3 regions of the Serratia montpellierensis genome follow, and region 3 is predicted to be linked to each of the others. Evidence: predicted binding sites of a transcription regulator. Region 3 holds the regulator's gene; each other region holds the start of a gene.
The links. The regulator PurR, encoded in region 3, represses purine synthesis genes. The targets are predictions, from matches to a motif close to CANGCAAACGTTTGCNTG.
Positions count from the first base shown of each region.

Region 1: the regulator PurR is predicted to act here: its motif matches at 2,442-2,459, upstream of purE (5-(carboxyamino)imidazole ribonucleotide mutase).
Region 2: the regulator PurR is predicted to act here: its motif matches at 2,445-2,462, upstream of carA (glutamine-hydrolyzing carbamoyl-phosphate synthase small subunit).

Region 1 is NZ_VOSN01000005.1:812,349-819,789, forward strand. It holds gene cysS (cysteine--tRNA ligase) at 1-851, opposite strand, end outside; gene ppiB (peptidylprolyl isomerase B) at 1,161-1,655, shown strand; gene FUU19_RS09330 (UDP-2,3-diacylglucosamine diphosphatase) at 1,666-2,388, shown strand; gene purE (5-(carboxyamino)imidazole ribonucleotide mutase) at 2,538-3,062, shown strand; gene purK (5-(carboxyamino)imidazole ribonucleotide synthase) at 3,059-4,126, shown strand; gene FUU19_RS09345 (sugar porter family MFS transporter) at 4,191-5,597, opposite strand; gene ybbP (putative ABC transporter permease subunit YbbP) at 5,956-7,441, opposite strand, start outside.
Region 2 is NZ_VOSN01000002.1:407,302-414,742, forward strand. It holds gene FUU19_RS03170 (glycosyltransferase) at 1-1,130, shown strand, start outside; gene dapB (4-hydroxy-tetrahydrodipicolinate reductase) at 1,394-2,215, shown strand; gene carA (glutamine-hydrolyzing carbamoyl-phosphate synthase small subunit) at 2,686-3,834, shown strand; gene carB (carbamoyl-phosphate synthase large subunit) at 3,851-7,075, shown strand; gene kefF (glutathione-regulated potassium-efflux system oxidoreductase KefF) at 7,246-7,441, shown strand, end outside.
Region 3 is NZ_VOSN01000022.1:361,211-368,651, reverse strand. It holds gene nemA (alkene reductase) at 1-106, shown strand, start outside; gene gloA (lactoylglutathione lyase) at 443-850, shown strand; gene rnt (ribonuclease T) at 930-1,613, shown strand; gene FUU19_RS23990 (Grx4 family monothiol glutaredoxin) at 1,682-2,029, opposite strand; gene FUU19_RS23985 (C40 family peptidase) at 2,446-3,264, shown strand; gene sodB (superoxide dismutase [Fe]) at 3,463-4,059, shown strand; gene cydH (cytochrome bd-I oxidase subunit CydH) at 4,103-4,192, opposite strand; gene purR (HTH-type transcriptional repressor PurR) at 4,517-5,542, shown strand; gene punR (DNA-binding transcriptional activator PunR) at 5,539-6,483, opposite strand; gene punC (purine nucleoside transporter PunC) at 6,607-7,441, shown strand, end outside.

The sequences.
Region 1 (7,441 bases), on a different contig from region 3:
TAATGGCCGAGCACGTCGCGGATGGTGAAGAAGTTATCCAGCGATTTGGACATCTTCTCTCTGTCGATCATCACCATGCCGGAGTGCATCCAGTAATTGACGTACGGGCCGTCGTGGGCGCAGCTCGACTGTGCGATCTCGTTCTCGTGGTGCGGGAACATCAGATCGGAACCGCCGCCGTGAATGTCAAAGTGGGTGCCCAGCTGCTTGCAGTTCATGGCGGAGCATTCGATGTGCCAGCCTGGACGGCCCGGCCCCCACGGCGACTGCCAGCTCGGCTCGCCCGGCTTGGACATCTTCCACAGCACGAAATCCATCGGGTTGCGCTTCACGTCGTCGATTTCCACGCGCGCGCCGGCCTGCAGCTGATCCAGATCCTGGCGCGACAGCAGCCCGTATTGCGGATCGCTGTCGATGGAGAACATCACGTCGCCGTTGCTGGCCACATAGGCGTGATCGCGATCGATCAGGCGCTGGGTGATCTCGATGATCTCGGCGATATGCTGGGTCGCGCGCGGCTCTTGATCCGGGCGGTCGATCAGCAGCGCGTCGAAGTCGGCGTGCATTTCCGCCAGCATGCGTTCGGTCAGTTGGTCGCAGGTCTCATGATTTTCCGCCGCGCGGCGGATGATTTTGTCGTCTACGTCGGTGACGTTGCGCACATAGTTCAGCGAATAGCCGAGGTAGCGCAGGTAACGCGCCACCACGTCGAAAGCGACAAAGGTACGACCGTGGCCGATGTGACACAGGTCATAGATGGTTACCCCGCACACGTACATGCCCACTTTCCCGGCATGAATGGGTTTGAATTCCTCTTTTTGACGACTCAGGGTATTAAAAATCTTTAGCATCGGGAGATTCCGTGGTGTGCGTGATAACAAAAAAGATAACCGGGCTTCAGGTTTTCCGCCCGGTAGCGTATTGAAACCTGAAGCCTGATCTATTGCAAGGTTAAGGCCATGCTTTGCTGATTTCACGCGAATAAAATGCGCGAAATTCGGCGGTTGGCGCAATTGTTATAATATAACATAAATACAATTACCACAGACAGTGCGCGGTTGAGCCGCTGCTGACTCGCTGGGGCGGATATGTTATAAGGGCGGTCTGAATGTTCGCTCGCTTTACGTGACGTCTCACTTCACCTTGTTAGGATTAAAACTATGGTTACTTTCCACACCAATCACGGCGATATCGTTATCAAGACCTTTGCTGACAAAGCGCCGGTTACCGTTGAAAACTTCCTGAACTACTGCCGCGCCGGTTTCTACGACAACACCATCTTCCACCGTGTGATCAACGGCTTCATGATCCAGGGCGGCGGTTTCGAGCCGGGCATGAACCAGAAAGCGACCAACGCGACCATCAAGAACGAAGCCAACAACGGTCTGAAAAACACCATCGGTACCCTGGCAATGGCGCGCACCAACGATCCGCACTCCGCCACCGCACAGTTCTTCATCAACGTGGCTGACAACGACTTCCTGAACTTCCGCGGCGAAAACGCGCAAGGTTGGGGCTACTGCGTGTTTGCAGAAGTGGTTGAAGGCATGGACGTGGTCAACAAGATCAAAGGCGTGAAAACCGGCCGCAGCGGCATGCACCAGGACGTACCGGTAGAAGACGTGGTGATCAACAGCGTGACCGTCAGCGAGTAATCGCGGCTGCATGAGTACGCTGTTCATCGCAGATCTGCACTTGTGCGCACAGGAACCGGCAATCACTGCCGGTTTTCTGCGTTTTTTACGGCGCGAAGCGATTCACGCCGACGCGCTGTACATCCTCGGCGACCTGTTTGAAGCCTGGATCGGCGACGACGATCCCGAGCCGCTGCACGCGGAGATCGCCACGGCGCTGAAAGCACTGCAACAGGCCGGCGTGCCCTGCTACTTCATCCACGGCAACCGCGATTTTCTGCTCGGCAAGCGCTTCGCCCGCGCCAGCGGCATGCAGCTGCTGCCGGAAGAAAAAGTGCTGGAGTTGTACGGCCGCAGGATCCTGATCCTGCACGGCGACACCCTGTGCACCGACGATCAAGCCTATCAGCAATTCCGCCGTAAAGTGCACAACCCGCTGATTCAAAAATTGTTCCTGGCGCTGCCGCTGCGCTGGCGACTGAAGATCGCCGCCAACATGCGCGCCCGCAGCCAGCAATCCAACCAGTACAAGTCGGACGCCATCATGGACGTCAACCCGCAGGCAGTCGAACAGACGATGCTGCGCCACGACGTGCACTGGATGATCCACGGCCATACCCATCGCCCGGCGGTGCACCGGCTGGCATTGAGCAACGGCGAAGCCCATCGCGCGGTGCTGGGCGCCTGGCACGTCGAAGGATCGATGATCAAAGTCAGCGCCGACGCCGTCGAGCTGATCCAATTCCCATTCTGAATTCCGCACTGACGCGCGAGTAAAAATTCGCGCTTTCGACGGTGAAAACCGGCGACGCAACCGTTTTCCTCGCCGTGCGCTCATGGTATGCTCTACGCCCTCATTCGGCCCTCAGCCGACGCCAGAAAAATCACAGGAGCCTTACACCCATGGGAGCCAACGCCGCTTCAGCCGCCACTACCGGGGCGAAAATCGCAATTGTAATGGGATCGAAAAGTGACTGGGCCACCATGCAGTTCGCCGCCGAAGTCCTGACCCAGCTCGAAGTCCCCTTCCATGTCGAAGTCGTTTCCGCCCACCGTACGCCGGACAAGCTGTTCAGCTTCGCCGAGCAGGCTACCGCCAACGGCTTTGACGTGATCATCGCCGGCGCCGGCGGTGCGGCGCACCTGCCGGGCATGCTGGCGGCGAAAACCCTGGTGCCGGTGCTGGGTGTGCCGGTGCAAAGCGCCGCGCTGAGCGGCGTAGACAGCCTCTACTCCATCGTACAGATGCCGCGCGGCATTCCGGTGGGCACGCTGGCGATCGGCAAAGCCGGCGCCGCCAACGCCGGGCTGCTGGCGATGCAGATCCTGGCGCTGCACGACGCCGCGCTGGCGCAGCGTTTGGCGGACTGGCGTCAGGCGCAGACCGAAGACGTCTTGAATCACCCCGATCCGCGGGAGGACGCATGAAGCCGGTTTGCGTACTGGGCAACGGCCAACTGGGGCGCATGCTGCGCCAGGCCGGCGAACCGCTGGGCATCGCCGTCTACCCCATCGGCATCGATGCCGAGCCCGAGGCGGTGCCGTATCAGAACAGCGTCATTACCGCCGAGATCGAACGCTGGCCGGAAACCGCGCTGACGCGCGAGCTGGCCACCCACAGCGCCTTCGTCAACCGCGACATCTTCCCGCGCCTGGCGGATCGCCTGACGCAAAAACAGCTGCTCGACCAGCTCGGCCTGGCAACCGCGCCGTGGCAGCTGCTGGCGAGCGCCGCCGAATGGCCGCAGGTGTTCGCTTCGCTGGGCGAGCTGGCGATCGTCAAACGCCGAGTCGGTGGCTATGACGGCCGTGGCCAGTGGCGCCTGCGCCCGGGCCAGGAAGCCGAACTGCCGGCCGACGCCTATGGCGAGTGCATCGTCGAGCAAGGCATCAATTTCTCCGGCGAAGTGTCGCTGGTGGGCGCGCGCGGCCACGACGGCCGTTCGGTATTCTACCCGCTGACCCACAACCTGCATGAAGACGGCATCCTGCGCACCAGCGTGGCGCTGCCGCAGCCCAACCCGGCGCTGCAGCAACAGGCCGAGCAGATGCTGGCGGCGATCCTGAACGAGCTGAACTACGTCGGCGTGATGGCGATGGAGTGCTTTATCGTCGGCGATCGGCTGCTGATCAACGAACTGGCGCCGCGCGTGCACAACAGCGGCCACTGGACGCAAAACGGCGCGTCCATCAGCCAGTTCGAACTGCACCTGCGCGCGATTCTCGGTTTGCCGCTGCCGCAGCCGGTGGTGAGCACGCCGTCGGTGATGGTCAACCTGATCGGCACCGCCGTCAACGAACAGTGGCTGTCGCTGCCGCTGGTGCATCTGCACTGGTATGAGAAAGAGGTGCGCCCGGGCCGCAAGGTCGGCCACCTCAATCTGAACGACCCGAGCGCCGCCGATCTGCGCCAGGCGCTGCAGGCGCTGGCGCCGCTGCTGCCGGGCGAATACCAAAGCGGGCTGGCCTGGGCACAGCAGAAGCTGGCTTAACGGTTTACACCGCCGAAAAGAAGAAGGTTCAGCCCAGGCTGAACCTTTTTCATTGCCACAAAGATCAACGCGAGCCGATGTTACGCAACGGTTTGCCGGCCATCAGATTGCGTTCAATCTGTTCCAGCGAAATATTTTTGGTTTCCGGGATCAGCGCCAGCGTGATGAAAACAAACAGCACGTTAAGCCCCGCGTAGACCCAAAAGGTGTGAGCGCTACCCAACGAATTCAGCATGGTCAGGAACGTCGCCCCCACGATCATATTGGCTATCCAGTTAGTGGCGGTGGAACAGGTGATGCCGAAATCGCGGCCTTTCAATGGCTGGATCTCTGAGCACAGCACCCAAATCAGCGGGCCGGCGCTCATGGCAAAGCCGACGATAAACATCAGCAGCATAACGATGGCGAAATATTGCCCCGCCGCCGAGTTCATGCCGATGTTCATCATGGTTCCCAGCGCCCCCATGCCGACAGCCATCACGATAAACCCAAGGATCAAAGTGGGCTTGCGGCCCCAGCGATCAACCAGTCCAATCGCGATAAAGGTGGCCAGCACGTTGACCAGACCGACGATCACCGTACCCCACATCTGCTGTTCCGTACTGGCGAAGCCCGCCAGACCAAAAATCTTCGGCGCGTAATACATGGTGACGTTCATTCCGGTGAACTGTTGCATCACCTGGAGAAGAACGCCAAGGAAAACCGCGCGTCGGAAATTTTTATTGCCTTTGAACAACGCCCAACCGCTTTGCTTCAGTTTGAGGCTTTCACGAATTTCATTCAGCTCATGCTGCGCCTGGGCACTGCTGTCGCGCAGCTTCTCCAACACCTGACGCGCCTGCTCATGGCGATTGCGCGAGGCCAACCAACGCGGGCTGTCAGGCAAAAAGAACACGCCGACCAACAACAGCCCGGCCGGGATGGTGATAACGCCCAACATCCAGCGCCAGGCACCGGTATAGCTGAATGCCGTATCAGACAGGTAGGCGGCCAGAATGCCGATGGTGATCATCAATTGATACATCGAGATCATGCTGCCGCGGATTTTCTCCGGCGCGATTTCAGAAAGATAAATCGGCGCGGTATAAGAAGCGATACCCACCGCCAATCCCAGCAGAATGCGTGAAACGATCAGCACCTCCACGTTGGGGGCGAACGCTGAAAACAGCGATCCCGCCACAAACAGAATGGCGCCGATCATCAAACTGTATTTGCGCCCCAGCCGGAAGTTCATCCAGCCGCTGCCGATGGCGCCGACGGCGGCGCCAAACATCATTGAGCTGACCACCCACTCCTGCTGAGAGCTGGTGATCTGAAAAGTGTCGGTAATAAACGGCAAGGCGCCGGCGATCACGCCGATATCAAGACCGAACAGCAGGCCGGCCAAGGCGGCTAAAAAACAGACAAAAAAAGTCATACCGACATGAGTCGGGCTTTTCTCCGCCGGTGTAACTTTGACGGTATCGCTCATACAGCCTCCAGGAGAAAACGGTCATCAGTGTGCGACATGATAGGAGGCAATGCGTCGGAGATAAGTGAGTGCGATCACATTAGTGAAAACGGTTACACACCATTAAATCTTTATAGACCGCTTTTTATGGCGGATGAATTCGCTTAAGTCATGCATAACCCTATAAATTAATGCGAAAAACAGGCGAAACCGGCCAGCTATCCGTTGCACCGATGCTCAGTGGCAAACGTATCGACATGACATAAATGTAATCGATTTCACTATAAATGGGCATGATAGAGGAAAAGCGCCAGTAACGCGCGAAAGAAAATCGGCAGGCCCGGCCACGCCAGGCGGCAACGGGCCTGCGATCGCAACATCACCCCTCATAACTTCGGAACAGCGCCCGGCCGCGCAGCAGGCGCACGCCCAGCCAGCCGCCGCACAGCGACAGCAGCAGCGCGCTGGCCAGCGGCAGCGCCCACCACAGCACCGGCGTCGGCGTCCACGGGAAGTCGAACACCCGGCTTTGCAGCAGCCACAGCGCCGCCTCGGCGCCCACCGCCGCCGCGATGCCCGCCACCAGCCCCAGCAGGGCAAACTCGCACCACAGCGTGCGGCGCAGCAGCCGTTTGCCGGCCCCCAGCGTGCGGTACACCACCAGCTCCTGGCGGCGCTGACGCATGCCGACCTGCACCTGTGCCAGCAGCAGCAGGCCACCGCACAGCACCACCAGCACCACCATCACCTCCAGCGCGCGGCTGACCTGCTGCAGCACGCCGCCGACCTGTTTCAGGATCGCGCCGATGTCCAGCAGGCTGAGCGTCGGGAACTGGCGGTTGAGCTGGGTCAGCATCTGGCCGTCGCCGTCGTAGCGGAAGCTGGTGAGCCAGGTCTGCGGCTGGCCGTCCAGCGCGCCCGGCGGGAAGATAAAGTAAAAGTTCGGCTTCAGGCTTTCCCAATCCACCTGGCGCAGGCTGGTGACTTTGGCACTGAACGCCTGGGTATCGCCGCTGAAGGTCAGCGTGTCGCCCAGCGTGATCTTCAGCCGCCCGGCAATGCCTTCATCCATCGAGACTTCGCCGCTTTTCGGCGGCCAGCTGCCCGCCACCAGCGGATTATGATCCGGCAGATCGGCCAGCCAGGTCAGGTTCAGCTCGCGGTTCACCGCCTCGCCGCCCGGATCGTCTTCATGCACCCGCTCGGTCGCCAGCTGCTGGTTTATCTCGGTCAGGCGCACCCGGACGATCGGATAATAGGTTTCCGGCTTGATCTGATGCTTCTGCAGGAAGGTTTTCACCTGCGGCACCTGCGCCTCGGTCATGTTGAGCAGGAAATAGTTCGGGCTATCCGGCGGCAGCTGCTGCTGCCAGCGTTCGAGCAGATCGCCGCGCAGCACCAACAGCAGCGCCAGCAGCATGAACGACAGCGAGAATGCCGCCAGCTGGCTGATGGTCACCCACGGCTGATGCAGCAGGCGGTTAACCGCCAGCCGCAGCGCCAGGCTCTTGAGCGTGATGCGGCGCAGCAGCAGCAGGCTGCCCCAGCCGATGCCGCCCAGCAGCAGCGCCAGCACCGCCATACCGGCCAGGATCGCCCACAGCAGCGTGCTGGCCCCCATCAGCACCACCAACAGTGCCACCACAATCGCCGCCGTCACCGGCAGGAAGTAGCGCAGCGGCCACACGTTGGCCGTCACGTCGCGGCGCAGCACCCGCAGCGGCTGGGTAGCCAGCAGCTGGCGATACGGCCGCAGCCCGACCAGCAGCGAAATCAGCACCAGCGCGCCGAGCGCCCAGAGCCACGGCCAGGCGCCGGCGGCGGGCAACGCGGCCGGCAATACCGGCTTCAGCAGGCGAATCAAC
Region 2 (7,441 bases), on a different contig from region 3:
CAAGCTTCGTGCCGTTCGACGCGCAGGTGGATTTCGATTATCGCCACCTGGAGGAACATTTCCCCGAGCGCGCCGCGCTGCCGCCGGGCAATGCGCAGATGGCGCTGGCGCTGAAGGATTTCTTCGCCGCACCGATCCCGTTGCTGGATCGGCAGCTGCGTGCGGCCATCGCCGCCGAAAAGATCGACCTGCTGATGGTGGAGAACTGCTTCTACGGCGTGCTGCCGCTGCTGCAGTCCGCCGAGCGGCCGCCGGTCTTCGGTATCGGCGTCACACCGCTGTCGTATTCTTCGCGCGATGCTATTTTTTATGGCCCGCGTATCCCGCCGGCGCTGCTGCCGCGGGCGCTGACCCGCGAGCAACTGGTGGATGAAGCGACGCGGGTGTTGCTTGATGAGGTGCAGCAAAGCTTTGATGCGGCACTGGTGCAGGCGGGCGGGCGGGCGCTGAATCGCCCGTTTACCGACGCGCTGATCGGCGGCTGCGAGCGTTTCCTGCAGTTGGCCACCACGGCGCTGGAATATGAGCGCGACGATCTGCCGAGCGGCGTGCGCTTCGTCGGCCCGCTGCGCAGCGGCGGCCAGCCGGCGGCGGAAGAGACGCTGTGGGAGAAGGACGATGATCGGCCGCTGGTGATCGTGTCTCAGGGCACGCTGGCCAATGTCGATTTGCATCAGCTGATCGTACCGACGCTGCAAGCGCTGGCGCATCTGCCGGTGAGGGTGTTGGCCACCACCGGCGGGCGGGCGACGGAAGGGCTGATGGAGGCACTGCCGGGCAATACCAGAGTACGGAAGTTTATCTCCTTCGAACGCTGGCTGCCGGAGGCGGCGCTGCTGATCACCAACGGCGGTTATGGCTCGATCAACTATGCGCTGGACAGCGGCGTGCCGCTGATCGTCGCCGGCACCGGCGAAGACAAACTGGAGGCGGCCGCGCGCGTGGTGGCCGCCGGCTGCGGCATCAGCCTGCACACCAGCACGCCGAGCGCCGAACAGATTCTGGCGGCGGCGACGCGTATTCTGCAACAGCCGATCTATCGGCAACGCGCGGCGCTGGTACGTGAGGACTATGCTCGCTACGACGCGCTGACGGCGATTGCCAACGAAGTGGCCGCCATTACCGCCTGACCTCGCCGTTCTCCCTTCCTCAGGCGCCGTTTTCGGCGCCTTTTTTCTGCATTTTTTTGCCATGCAAACTGCATGATTATGTACAATCGTCGCAGGCCGCCAAATCGGTTGAATGTTAATCTCACGACAGCGCCGCTGATGAGAACGGAGGAATATCATAATTTTCTAATTATGAAATGAATCCTCTGGCGACGCTGAAGCGGGGCGGTTACCCTGAATCGATAGCCTAATGGGATAGGCGTCAAATCAAGAAGAGAGCAAGCATGAGTGATTCACAAATCCGCATTGCGATTGCGGGCGCCGGCGGCCGGATGGGCCGTCAATTGATCCAGGCGGTGCAGCAGGCGGAAGGCGTGGTGTTGGGGGCAGCGTTGTCGCGCCCGGGCTCCAGCCTGGTCGGCGTCGACGCCGGCGAACTGGCGGGCATCGGCGCGTTGGGCGTCAAGGTGAGCGACAGTCTGGAGAAGGTGGCGAACGAGTTCGATATTTTGATCGACTTCACCCGCCCGGAAAGCACCCGGGGCTACCTGGATTTTTGCGTGGCGCACCATAAGGCGATGGTGATTGGCACTACCGGCTTCGATGACGCCGGCAAACAGGCGATCCGCGATGCGGCGCAGCATATCGGCATCGTGTTCGCCGCCAACTTCAGCGTCGGCGTTAACCTGGTGCTGAAACTGCTGGAGAAGGCCGCGCAGGTGATGGGCGACTATACCGATATCGAAATCGTCGAGGCACACCACCGCCACAAAGTGGATGCGCCGTCGGGCACGGCGTTGGCCATGGGCGAAGCGATCGCCGGCGCGCTGGGGCGCGATCTGAAAAGTTGCGCGGTCTATGCGCGCGAAGGCCATACCGGCGAACGCGATCCGAAAAGCATCGGCTTTGCCACCATTCGCGCCGGCGACATCGTCGGCGAGCACACCGCGATGTTCGCCGACATCGGTGAACGGGTGGAAATCACCCATAAGGCCTCCAGCCGTATGACTTTTGCCAGCGGCGCGGTGCGCGCGGCCGCCTGGTTGCATAATCGGGATAAAGGCCTGTTTGATATGCGCGACGTGTTGAATTTGGACCAATTATAATTGATTTGCATACCATCGTGATGTGGTTGTATTGATCATAATGCTATGATAATCGGACAATAATTTTATTGTCCTTTTTTTTAACATGAAAAATGAAGCATTGGTGTGATTTTGTTTCATTGACTGTTATTTATTGATATTTACCTTGCTAATCATCCCGTTTTTATCCGCCAAATCCCATTTTAAGGTCTTTTTGAGTCTATTCTGGCGCCATTTTCCGTCATTCAGCCTCGCAACCGTTTTCCAGCCCCGGTTTTCTGTGTTTTTATCGTCGCTCAAGCCGCATGAGCGGCGAGAACTGCAAAAATAAAACAAAAAACGGCAGTTTGGGTAGACAAGCCGGGCACTCATCATTAAAATGCGCCCAATTTGCCAAAAATTGGCCTCGCGGACGGTTTTTGCATTGATTTAGATCGTGATATCTGAATTAATATGCAAATATTGTGATTGATTATTCCTCGGAGGATGTTTTGATAAAGTCAGCGCTATTGGTTCTGGAAGACGGAACCCAATTCCACGGTCGGGCCATCGGGGCAGAGGGAACGGCAGTGGGGGAAGTGGTCTTCAATACGTCGATGACCGGTTATCAAGAAATCCTCACTGATCCTTCCTATTCCCGCCAGATCGTTACTCTTACTTATCCTCATATCGGCAATGTCGGCACCAATGCTTCCGACGAAGAATCCTCCGCAGTACACGCCCAAGGCCTCGTCATTCGTGACCTCCCGCTGATCGCCAGCAACTACCGCAACGAAGAAAGCCTGTCCGACTACCTCAAGCGTCACAACATCGTGGCGATCGCCGATATCGATACCCGTAAATTAACCCGCCTGCTGCGCGAGAAGGGCGCCCAGAACGGCTGCATCATCGCCGCCGACTCGCCGGACGCCGCGCTGGCCCTGGCCAAGGCGCAAGGTTTCCCGGGGTTGAAGGGCATGGATCTGGCGAAAGAAGTCACCACCCGAGAGGCCTACAGCTGGCAGCAAGGCAGCTGGACGCTTGAAGGCGACCTGCCTGAAGCCAAAACCGCCGCGGAGCTGCCGTTCCACGTGGTGGCTTACGACTACGGCGCCAAGCGCAACATCCTGCGCATGCTGGTGGATCGCGGCTGCCGCCTGACCGTGGTGCCGGCACAGACCCCGGCCGACGAGGTGCTGAAAATGAATCCGGACGGCATCTTCCTGTCCAACGGCCCGGGCGACCCGGAGCCGTGCGACTACGCCATCGCCGCCATCAAACAGTTCCTGGAAACCGACATTCCGGTGTTCGGCATCTGCCTGGGCCACCAACTGCTGGCGCTGGCCAGCGGGGCGAAAACCATGAAGATGAAGCTCGGCCACCACGGCGGCAACCACCCGGTGAAGGATCTGGACAACAACACCGTGATGATCACCGCGCAGAACCACGGCTTCGCCGTCGATGAAAACAACCTGCCGGCGAACCTGCGCGTGACGCACAAATCGCTGTTCGACCACACGGTGCAGGGCATTCACCGCACCGACAAGGCGGCGTTCAGCTTCCAGGGGCACCCGGAAGCCAGCCCAGGCCCGCACGACGCCGCGCCGCTGTTCGATCACTTTATCGAACTGATTGAGACTCACCGTTCTAACGCCAAATAATCAGGAGCAGTAAAAAATGCCAAAACGTACAGACATAAAAAGCATCCTGATCCTCGGCGCTGGCCCGATCGTTATCGGCCAGGCGTGTGAGTTCGACTACTCGGGTGCCCAGGCGTGTAAAGCGCTGCGCGAAGAGGGTTACCGCGTCATTCTGGTCAACTCCAACCCGGCGACCATCATGACCGACCCGGAAATGGCCGACGCGACCTACATCGAGCCGATCCACTGGGAAGTGGTGCGCAAGATCATCGAAAAAGAGCGCCCGGATGCGGTGCTGCCGACCATGGGCGGCCAGACGGCGCTGAACTGCGCGCTGGAGCTGGAGCGTCAGGGCGTGCTGGCCGAGTTTGGCGTTACCATGATCGGCGCGACCGCCGATGCGATCGACAAGGCCGAAGACCGTCGCCGTTTCGACGTGGCGATGAAGAAAATCGGTCTGGACACCGCGCGTTCCGGCATCGCGCACACCATGGAAGAAGCGCTGGCGGTGGCCGCTGACGTCGGCTTCCCGTGCATCATCCGTCCTTCCTTTACCATGGGCGGCACCGGCGGCGGCATCGCCTACAACCGCGAAGAGTTCGAAGAGATCTGCGAACGCGGTCTCGACCTGTCGCCGACCAAAGAACTGCTGATCGACGAATCGCTGATCGGTTGGAAAGAGTACGAGATGGAGGTGGTGCGCGATAAGAACGACAACTGCATCATCGTCTGCTCCATCGAAAACTTCGACGCCATGGGCATCCACACCGGCGACTCGATCACCGTCGCACCGGCCCAGACCCTGACCGACAAGGAATACCAAATCATGCGCAACGCCTCGATGGCGGTGCTGCGTGAGATCGGCGTCGAAACCGGCGGCTCCAACGTGCAGTTCTCGGTCAACCCGAAAACCGGCCGCCTGATCGTTATCGAAATGAACCCGCGCGTGTCGCGCTCCTCGGCGCTGGCGTCGAAAGCCACCGGCTTCCCTATCGCCAGCGCCGAGGCCAAGCTGGCGGTGGGCTACACCCTCGATGAGCTGATGAACGACATCACCGGCGGCCGCACCCCGGCGTCGTTCGAACCGTCCATCGACTATGTCGTGACCAAGATCCCGCGCTTCAACTTCGAGAAGTTCGCCGGCGCCAACGACCGCCTGACCACCCAGATGAAATCGGTCGGCGAAGTGATGGCCATCGGCCGCACCCAACAGGAGTCGCTGCAAAAAGCGCTGCGCGGTCTGGAAGTGGGTGCCACCGGCTTCGATCCGAAAGTCAGCCTGGACGATCCGGAAGCGCTGACCAAAATCCGCCGTGAGCTGAAAGACGCCGGTTCCGACCGCATCTGGTACATCGCCGACGCCTTCCGCGCCGGTCTGTCGGTCGACGGCGTCTTCAACCTGACTAACGTCGACCGCTGGTTCCTGGTGCAGATTGAAGAGCTGGTGCGCCTGGAAGAGCAGGTGGCCGACGCGGGCATCAACGGCCTGAACAAAGAATTCCTGCGCACCCTGAAGCGCAAGGGCTTCGCCGATGCGCGTCTGGCCAAGCTGGCCGGCGTCGCCGAGAGTGAAATTCGCAAGCTGCGCCACAGCCACGGCCTGCATCCGGTGTACAAGCGCGTGGATACCTGCGCGGCGGAATTCGCCACCGACACCGCCTACATGTATTCCACCTATGAAGAAGAGTGCGAGTCCAACCCGACCAACGACCGGCCGAAAGTGATGGTGCTGGGCGGCGGGCCGAACCGTATCGGTCAGGGCATCGAGTTCGACTACTGCTGCGTGCACGCCTCGCTGGCGCTGCGCGAAGACGGTTACGAGACCATCATGGTCAACTGCAACCCGGAAACCGTCTCTACCGACTACGACACCTCCGACCGCCTGTACTTTGAGCCGGTAACGCTGGAAGACGTGCTGGAAATCGTGCGTATCGAGAAGCCGAAAGGCGTTATCGTGCAGTACGGCGGCCAGACCCCGCTGAAGCTGGCGCGCGAGCTGGAAGCCGCAGGCGTGCCGATCATCGGTACCAGCCCGGATGCCATCGACCGTGCCGAAGACCGCGAACGCTTCCAGCAGGCGGTCAACCGCCTGGGCCTGAAGCAGCCGGCCAACGCCACCGTCACCGCCATCGAGCAGGCGGTAGAGAAGGCGGCGGGCATCGGCTATCCGCTGGTGGTGCGTCCTTCCTACGTGCTGGGCGGTCGGGCGATGGAAATCGTCTATGACGAAATCGACCTGCGCCGCTACTTCCAGACCGCAGTCAGCGTGTCCAACGATGCACCGGTGTTGCTGGACCGCTTCCTGGACGACGCGGTGGAAGTGGACGTCGATGCTATCTGCGACGGCGAGCGCGTGCTGATTGGCGGCATCATGGAGCACATCGAGCAGGCGGGCGTGCACTCCGGCGACTCCGCGTGTTCGCTGCCGGCGTACACCCTGAGCCAGGAAATTCAGGACGTGATGCGTCGTCAGGTGGAAAAACTGGCGTTCGAGCTGCAGGTGCGCGGCCTGATGAACGTGCAGTTCGCGGTGAAAGACAACGAAGTCTACCTGATTGAAGTGAACCCGCGCGCCGCGCGTACCGTGCCGTTCGTGTCCAAAGCGACCGGCGTGCCGCTGGCCAAAGTAGCCGCGCGCGTGATGGCGGGCAAAACGCTGGTCGAGCAGGGCGTGACCGAAGAAATTATCCCGCCGTACTACTCGGTGAAAGAAGTGGTGCTGCCGTTCAACAAATTCCCGGGCGTCGACCCGATTCTGGGGCCGGAAATGCGCTCTACCGGGGAAGTGATGGGCGTGGGCCGCACCTTTGCGGAAGCCTTCTCCAAAGCGATGCTGGGCAGTAACTCGGGCATGAAGAAGCAGGGCCGCGCGCTGCTGTCGGTGCGTGAAGGCGACAAGGCTCGCGTGGTCGATTTGGCCGCCAGCCTGCTGAAGCAGGGCTTCGAGCTGGACGCCACCCACGGCACCGCAGTGGTGCTGGGCGAAGCGGGCATCAACCCGCGCCTGGTCAACAAGGTGCACGAAGGGCGTCCGCACATTCAGGACCGTATCAAGAACGGCGAGTACACCTACATCGTCAACACCACGGCCGGCCGTCAGGCGATTGAAGACTCCAAGCTGATTCGCCGCAGTGCCCTGCAGTACAAGGTGCACTACGACACCACGCTGAACGGCGGCTTCGCCACCGCGATGGCGCTGAAAGCGGATCCGACCGAACAGGTGACTTCGGTGCAGGAAATGCACGCGCGTATCGATAAGTAACCGCGCGAGAACGTTACGCCAGGGCGCTGCAGATGCAGCGCCTTTTTTTATTCAGCGAATTTGTCGGCTGACGTTAAAAATTTCCGCTATCAATCAGTGGGCAAACTGTCACTCTGTGTGATTGGTATATGCTTGGTGTATTGGCAAGGAACGAAGGAACGACGATAACAATGATTTTGATAATTTATGCTCACCCATATCCCCGGCATTCGCATGCCAATCAGCGCCTGTTGCAGGCGGTGAGGGATCTCCCCGAGGTAGAGGTGCGCTCGCTGTATGAGCTGTATCCTGATTTCAATATCGACATCAACGCCGAGCAGCGGGCGCTGGAGCGCGCCGACCTGGTGGTGCTGCAGCATCCGATGC
Region 3 (7,441 bases):
GGTGGAGCGTTTCCGTCAGCACGCTCCGCTGAACGAGCCTAAGCCGGAAACCTTCTATGGCGGCGGCGCCGAAGGCTATACCGACTATCCGTTTCTGGCGAAGTAACTCGTCCTGACTCCAACGGCCACGCAACCGCCTGGCCGTTTTTTTATGTGCCACGCGCAAAAAGGCCCGCACAAGGCGGGCCGGGGTTCCCTGGTGTTGGTTATGCTGCAGTTCAATTTCTACACGGTTACGTGAGGAATTGATAATTGATTGTGCAGATCAATTACTTCGTATCGATCGGTACACTCGATCAATATTTAGACACCCTCGGCGCGAAGCCAATAGGTGACATTGTCACTCAATCGTCACGTTGAATTCCCTTGCGGGACAAGGCTATACTCGCTTGTGCTTCAATCCACCCGCCGTCTGCCACGGCACAGTCAATCCAGAGGAATTATGCGCTTACTCCATACCATGATCCGCGTCGGTGACCTGCAACGCGCCATCGACTTCTATACCAAGGTATTAGGCATGCGCCTGCTGCGCACCAGCGAAAATCCGGAGTACAAATACTCGCTGGCTTTCGTCGGCTATACGGAAGAGAGCGAAGGTGCGGTTATCGAACTGACCTATAACTGGGGCACCGACAGCTACGACATGGGCACCGCCTTCGGCCACCTGGCGCTGGGCGTGGACGACGTTGCCGCCACCTGCGACAGCATCCGCCGCGCAGGCGGCAAGGTCACCCGCGAAGCCGGTCCGGTGAAGGGCGGCACCACGGTAATCGCCTTTGTCGAAGATCCGGACGGCTACAAAATCGAGCTGATCGAAAACAAACACGCCGGTCAGGGCCTCGGCCACTAAGCCTCCCCTTCAGGGCGCGCTGGCGCCCTGCTGATTCTCCGCGCGATAGCGCCTGCAACCGGGCGCAAAATTTGCCATAATGCGCGCTGCATTCGATGAAGATAAGAAACTGATGGCCGAAAAAAGTGATCTTAACGCCCTGAGTGGTCGTTTTCGTGGGTTTTATCCCGTAGTAATAGATGTTGAAACCGCCGGCTTCAACGCCAATACCGATGCGTTGCTGGAGATCGCCGCCGTCACGCTGAAAATGGATGAAGATGGCTGGCTGCAGCAGGACGAGACCCTGCACTTCCACGTGGAGCCTTTCGAGGGCGCCAACCTGCAGCCGGAAGCGTTGGCGTTTAACGGCATCGATCCGCACAACCCACTGCGCGGCGCGGTCAGCGAATACGACGCGCTGCACGCCATTTTCAAAGCGGTGCGCAAAGGGCTCAAGGATCGCGGTTGCAATCGGGCCATTATCGTGGCGCACAACGCCAACTTCGATCACAGCTTCCTGATGGCCGCGGCCGAACGCGCCGGCCTGAAGCGCAACCCGTTCCATCCGTTCGCCACCTTCGATACCGCCGCGCTGAGCGGTCTGGTGCTGGGCCAAACGGTACTGGCGAAAGCCTGCATCGCCGCCGGCATGCCGTTCGACAGCAGCCAGGCACACTCCGCGCTGTACGACACCGAACAAACCGCCCTGCTGTTTTGTGAGCTGGTTAACCGCTGGAAACGCCTCGGCGGCTGGCCGCTGCCCGCCGGCGATCTCGCCGAATAAGCCCAACAAAAAAGGCGGCCCAGTTTGCACTGGCGCCGCCCGATACGCGATAACCGCAAGCCTGTCGATTAAGACTGCTGGTCTTCCTGCGCTTTATACTTTTCTGCCGTTTCTTTGATCAGCTGCTGCAGTTCGCCGCGCTGATACATCTCGATGATGATATCGCAACCGCCGACCAGCTCACCGTCTACCCACAGCTGTGGGAACGTAGGCCAATTGGCGTATTTTGGCAGCTCGGCGCGGATGTCCGGGTTTTGCAGAATATCCACGTAGGCGAAACGCTCGCCGCAGGCGGACAGCGCTTGCACAGCCTGTGCAGAGAAACCGCAGCTCGGCAGCTTTGGCGAACCTTTCATGTACAGCAGAATCGGGTTTTCAGCGATCTGGTGCTGAATTTTTTCAAGTGTCGTCGTCATTTATTGCTTCCTCAAGCCACATTTCATGGCTACAACATGCATCACGCGGGCTATTGTAGCGGCTGGAACAGTCGCAAGAAAACGCCATCTTTTGCAAGGATATTCGCCCGCCGCCGATCGCGTTTCACCGGCCACGTCATTCCGGTCAAAACATACGTTGAGAATAACATTTTTAATCCGACCATTTCACTAATATATTGCGCCGCGATGACGACGCGGCTTAATTATATCCGCCGCCGCCCCCTGGCGTTTTTTCATACATTAACGGGCTGATTTTAAACCAAAAAAAATGTCATTAACGTTTTCTCACAATATGGATTATTATTTATGAGTTCTTCGCTGTTTTATATGGCGAAATTCGGGAATACTGTAACTCTTTCGATATCCGTTTCGGGGCCAAGGTTGGTGACGTCGACATGCGTTTAATTCTTACGCTCTTTGCGCTGCTGTTTACGCAGCTCTTCTTCAATTTGGCGCACGCTGCGCCACAGGCGCGTGTTGCCGCCGAGCAGCGTAAAAGCCATGCTAATGAAGCGCGGCCCGATGACCGCAGAAAAAAGAAAGCGGACAAAGCCGCTAAAAAAGCCAAAGTGACGGCTCCCGAGAAAAAAGCCAAGACCGCCAAGGCGAAAAGCGAGAAAAGCGCGAAAAAGATCGCCAGCGCCAAACCCAAGGCCAAAGCGCAGAAAACAGCCAAGATTAAAGTTACCCCGCCGAAAAAGGGCTATAAAAAAGGCTATGGCCGCCACCGCGAAGCCGGTATGGCCACCGCCAAACTGGCGCGTGAAGAAAAGCCGTTGAAACTCAGTCCCGCCCACAAAAAACGCTACCAACACGCCAAACAAACCGCGATGGCCAAGCTGATGGGCCAGATGGGCAAACCTTACCGCTGGGGCGGCAGCTCGCCGCGCACCGGCTTCGACTGCAGCGGCCTTATCTATTACGCCTACAAAGACGTAGTGAAAATCAAGATGCCGCGCACCGCCAACGAGATGTATCACCTGCGCGATGCGGCGCCGATCAAGAAAAGCGAACTGGAAAGCGGCGATCTGGTGTTCTTCCGCATCAACAACCGCGGCGTGGCGGACCATGTTGGCGTCTACCTCGGCAACGGCAAATTCATCCAGTCGCCGCGCACCGGCGAAGAGATCCGCATCAGCCAGCTCGATAACGACTATTGGCAAAACCACTACATCGGCGCACGCCGCGTAGTGACGCCGAAAACTATCCGTTAATTCCCTGTTTTGCGCGGTTGCGGCCCTGGTCGCAACCGCCTGCTCAAGCTATCGCCCATCGCACCGCCCCACGCGCATTTCTCGCTTTTCTTCCTGTTTTTTATGACGAAAATTGTTAAGATTGAATGACCACAATAAAAAACGGCCCATATGATTCTCGCCCGGCGGGAAGCGAATGGCGCTGTAAAGGAGGAAGCAATGTCGTTTGAATTACCTGCATTACCGTATGAGAAAAACGCGCTCGAGCCGCACATCTCCGCCGAGACCCTGGAATACCACTACGGCAAGCACCACAACACCTACGTGGTTAACCTGAACAACCTGGTGAAAGGCAGCGAGTTCGAGGGCAAATCGCTCGAAGAGATCATCAAGACCTCTAACGGCGGCGTCTTCAACAACGCCGCGCAGGTGTGGAACCACACCTTCTACTGGCACTGCCTGTCACCACAGGGCGGCGGTGAACCGCAGGGCGAACTGGCGGCGGCGATCGTCAAATCCTTCGGCTCTTTCGCTGCGTTCAAAGAGCAGTTCACCGATGCCGCAGTGAAAAACTTCGGTGCAGGCTGGACCTGGCTGGTGAAAAAACCGGACGGCGCGCTGGCGATCGTCAACACCTCCAACGCGGCCACCCCGCTGACCGGTGAAGACAAACCGCTGCTGACAGTTGACGTGTGGGAACACGCGTATTACATCGATTACCGCAATGCGCGTCCAAAATACCTGGAAAACTTCTGGGCGTTGGTCAACTGGACCTTCGCAGCGGAAAACCTGCGCTTACGCCAGGTTCTGAGGTGATGAGGCGCAGCCAGGCTGCGCCTTTTTTATCGCCGGCGGGAAATCAATTCAACGCGGCAACGAAGCTGAAAGCGATAATGACCGCCAACGCGCAGACGGTAGTGAACAGCGACATCTTCAATTCGGTATCCATGACAACTCCTTTAAAATAGGCTTTCCTAAGGATAAAAGGCGCACAATTAGTACGTCAAATCATTTTCCCACAGTTCGCCGATAAAATCTTGTTATCATTTCCCGGTTTATAATCTCGATTACCTCTTCCACTTTTGTTCAATATGCGACAAAATTCGCAGTTCACAACTGCGTACCGGCATCCATGCCCCTCCTGATTAAGCGCTGAAGACTTCAACACACTAAAAACTCAGTTTTCGCTTCTCTGGAGAAGGATCTACGTAGGCAAACGATTAACATCACACTTACATGCTGTAAACATGTGAGTTCAGGAGTCATTCCTTACATGGCAACGATTAAAGATGTGGCCAAACGCGCGGGCGTTTCCACCACCACCGTTTCGCACGTCATCAATAAGACTCGTTTCGTCGCCGAAGAGACCAAAGCGGCCGTGTGGGCCGCCATTAAAGAGCTGCACTATTCGCCGAGCGCCGTGGCGCGCAGCCTGAAAGTCAATCACACCAAATCGATCGGCCTGCTGGCCACCTCGAGCGAAGCCCCCTACTTTGCCGAAGTGATCGAAGCGGTGGAAAACAGCTGCTACAGCAAAGGCTACACCCTGATCCTGTGCAACTCGCACAACAATCTGGACAAGCAGCGCGCCTACCTGGCGATGCTGGCCCAAAAGCGCGTCGACGGCCTGCTGGTCATGTGCTCCGAGTACCCGGATCAGTTGCTGGGCATGCTGGAAGACTACCGTAACATCCCGATGGTGGTGATGGACTGGGGCGCCGCGCGCGGCGACTTCACCGACACCATCATCGATAACGCATTCGAAGGCGGCTATCTGGCCGGCCGTTACCTGATCGAACGCGGTCACCGCGAGATCGGCGCCATTCCGGGCCAGCTGTCGCGCAACACCGGCGGCGGCCGTCACCAGGGCTTTATGAAGGCGCTGCAGGAAGCGCATATCGACATTCGCGAAGAGTGGATCGTCCAGGGCGACTTCGAGCCGGAGTCCGGCTACAAGGCGATGCACCAAATTCTGTCGCAAAAACAGCGGCCGACCGCGGTATTCTGCGGCGGTGATATCATGGCGATGGGTGCCATCTGCGCCGCCGACGAGCTGGGCCTGCGGGTGCCGCAGGATATTTCCGTGATCGGCTACGACAACGTGCGCAACGCCCGCTACTTCACCCCGGCGCTGACCACCATTCACCAGCCGAAAGAGCGCCTGGGCGAAATGGCCTTCACCATGCTGCTGGATCGCATCATCAGCAAGCGCGAAGAGTCGCAGGTGATCGAAGTGCATCCGAAGCTGATCGAACGCCGCTCGGTCGCCGACGGGCCGTTCATCGACTACCGCCGCTAATCCCCCGCGCCGGAAGCCTGCGCGGCTTCCGGCTTCGCCTCGCTCAGCCACTCCTGATTCAGCGTCTCCCCATCGCCCAGATACGCCAGCAGCCAGCTCATCGCCGGTGACGGTTTATCCTGCTGCCAGGTCAGGCAGCACGGGCTGGCGGGAAACGGCTGCTGCAGCTGCAACGCCTTCAACTCACCGCGCTGCACCCGCGGCAGCGCCAGATGCGCCGGCATCATACCGACGCACAACCCGGCGCACAGACAGTCGAGCGCCGAGGTCCAGTCCGGCACCACCAGCCGCCGCTGGTTATCCAGCGTCCAGGTGACGCGCTTGGGCAGATTGCGCGAAGTGTCTTCCAGACAAAGCGCAGGGTACGGCCTAAGCCGATCGTCATTCAGCGGCCCTGCCAGTTGCGCGAGCGGGTGCTGTGGGCTGACCACGCACAGCCAGTTCATATACCCCATGTCGCGAAAGGCGAAGCCGCCGCCGACCGGCACCGCGCGGGTGGCACCGATCGCCATGTCCGCTCTGCCGTCCACTAACGCATCCCACACGCCGTTAAACACCTCGGGTTGCAACATCAGTTCGACATCGGGGAAATGCCGGTAAAAATCCAGCACCAGCTGGCGGCTGCGCTGCGGTTTGACGATGATGTCCACGGCGATATTCAGCTGGCCGCGCCACCCGTTGGCCACCTGCTGACAGTGGCGGCGGGTGTCGAGCATTTTTTTGATAACAACTCGCGCATCCTTGATAAACAGCGCACCGGCCGGCGTCAACTCCACATCACGGTGACGCCGCTCAAACAGCGGCACCGCCAGCCATTGTTCCAGCTGCCGTACCGTGTAGCTCACCGCCGACGGCACCCGGTGCAGCTCCTGCGCCGCCGCGCTGAAACTGCCGGTACGCGCCACCGCGTCGACCACTTCAAGAGAATATTCAGACCACATCGCTTTGCCTTCAATTTTTTTAACAGCACTTTGCAAATATTACCGTTTCACAAGCAGAGATCCAGCCGGATACACTGGCCGGCGCTAAAAACCTGCGACACTAAAATATTAACGAGAAATACCATGCGAAATTCCTTTGGTTTTATGTTCTATCTCGCCGGCCTGAGCATGCTGGGTTATCTGGCGACCGATATGTACCTGCCCGCCTTTGGCGCCATGCGGGAGGAACTGCAAATTTCCGCCGGCGCGGTCAGCGCCAGCCTGAGCATCTTCCTGGCCGGCTTCGCCTTCGCGCAGCTGCTGTGGGGGCCGCTCTCCGACCGCCTGGGCCGCAAACCGGTATTATTGATCGGCCTGACGCTGTTCGCCGTCGGCTGCCTGGGCATGCTGTGGGTGGAGAACGCCGTGCAGCTTTGGATCCTGCGTTTTATCCAGGCCGTTGGCGTCTGCTCCGCCGCCGCCATCTGGCAAGCGCTGGTGGTCGACCGCTATCGCGAAGGCCAGGCCAATCGCGTATTCGCCACCATCATGCCGCTGGTCGCGCTGTCGCCGGCGCTGGCGCCGCTGCTGGGCGCCTGGCTGCTGAACCACGCCAGCTGGCGTGCGATCTTCGCCGTGCTGCTGGCCATCACCGCCCTGCTGCTGCTGCCGACGCTGTTGCTCAAAGATCGCGCCAAAACGCAACCCACCGCCGATGCGCCAAAAAACGGCGTCAGCTTCTGGCAACTGTTGAAATCCCCGGTGTTCAGCGGCAACGTCGCCATGTACGCCGCCTGCTCGGCCGGCTTCTTTGCCTGGCTGACCGGCTCGCCGTTCATCCTCGGTGATATGGGCTACGGCCCGAGCGACATCGGTCTGAGCTATGTGCCGCAAACGCTGGCTTTTCTGCTGGGGGGCTATGGCTGTCGCGCCGCGCTAAAGCGCATCAATGGCAAAACCCTGCTGCCGTGGCTGCTGG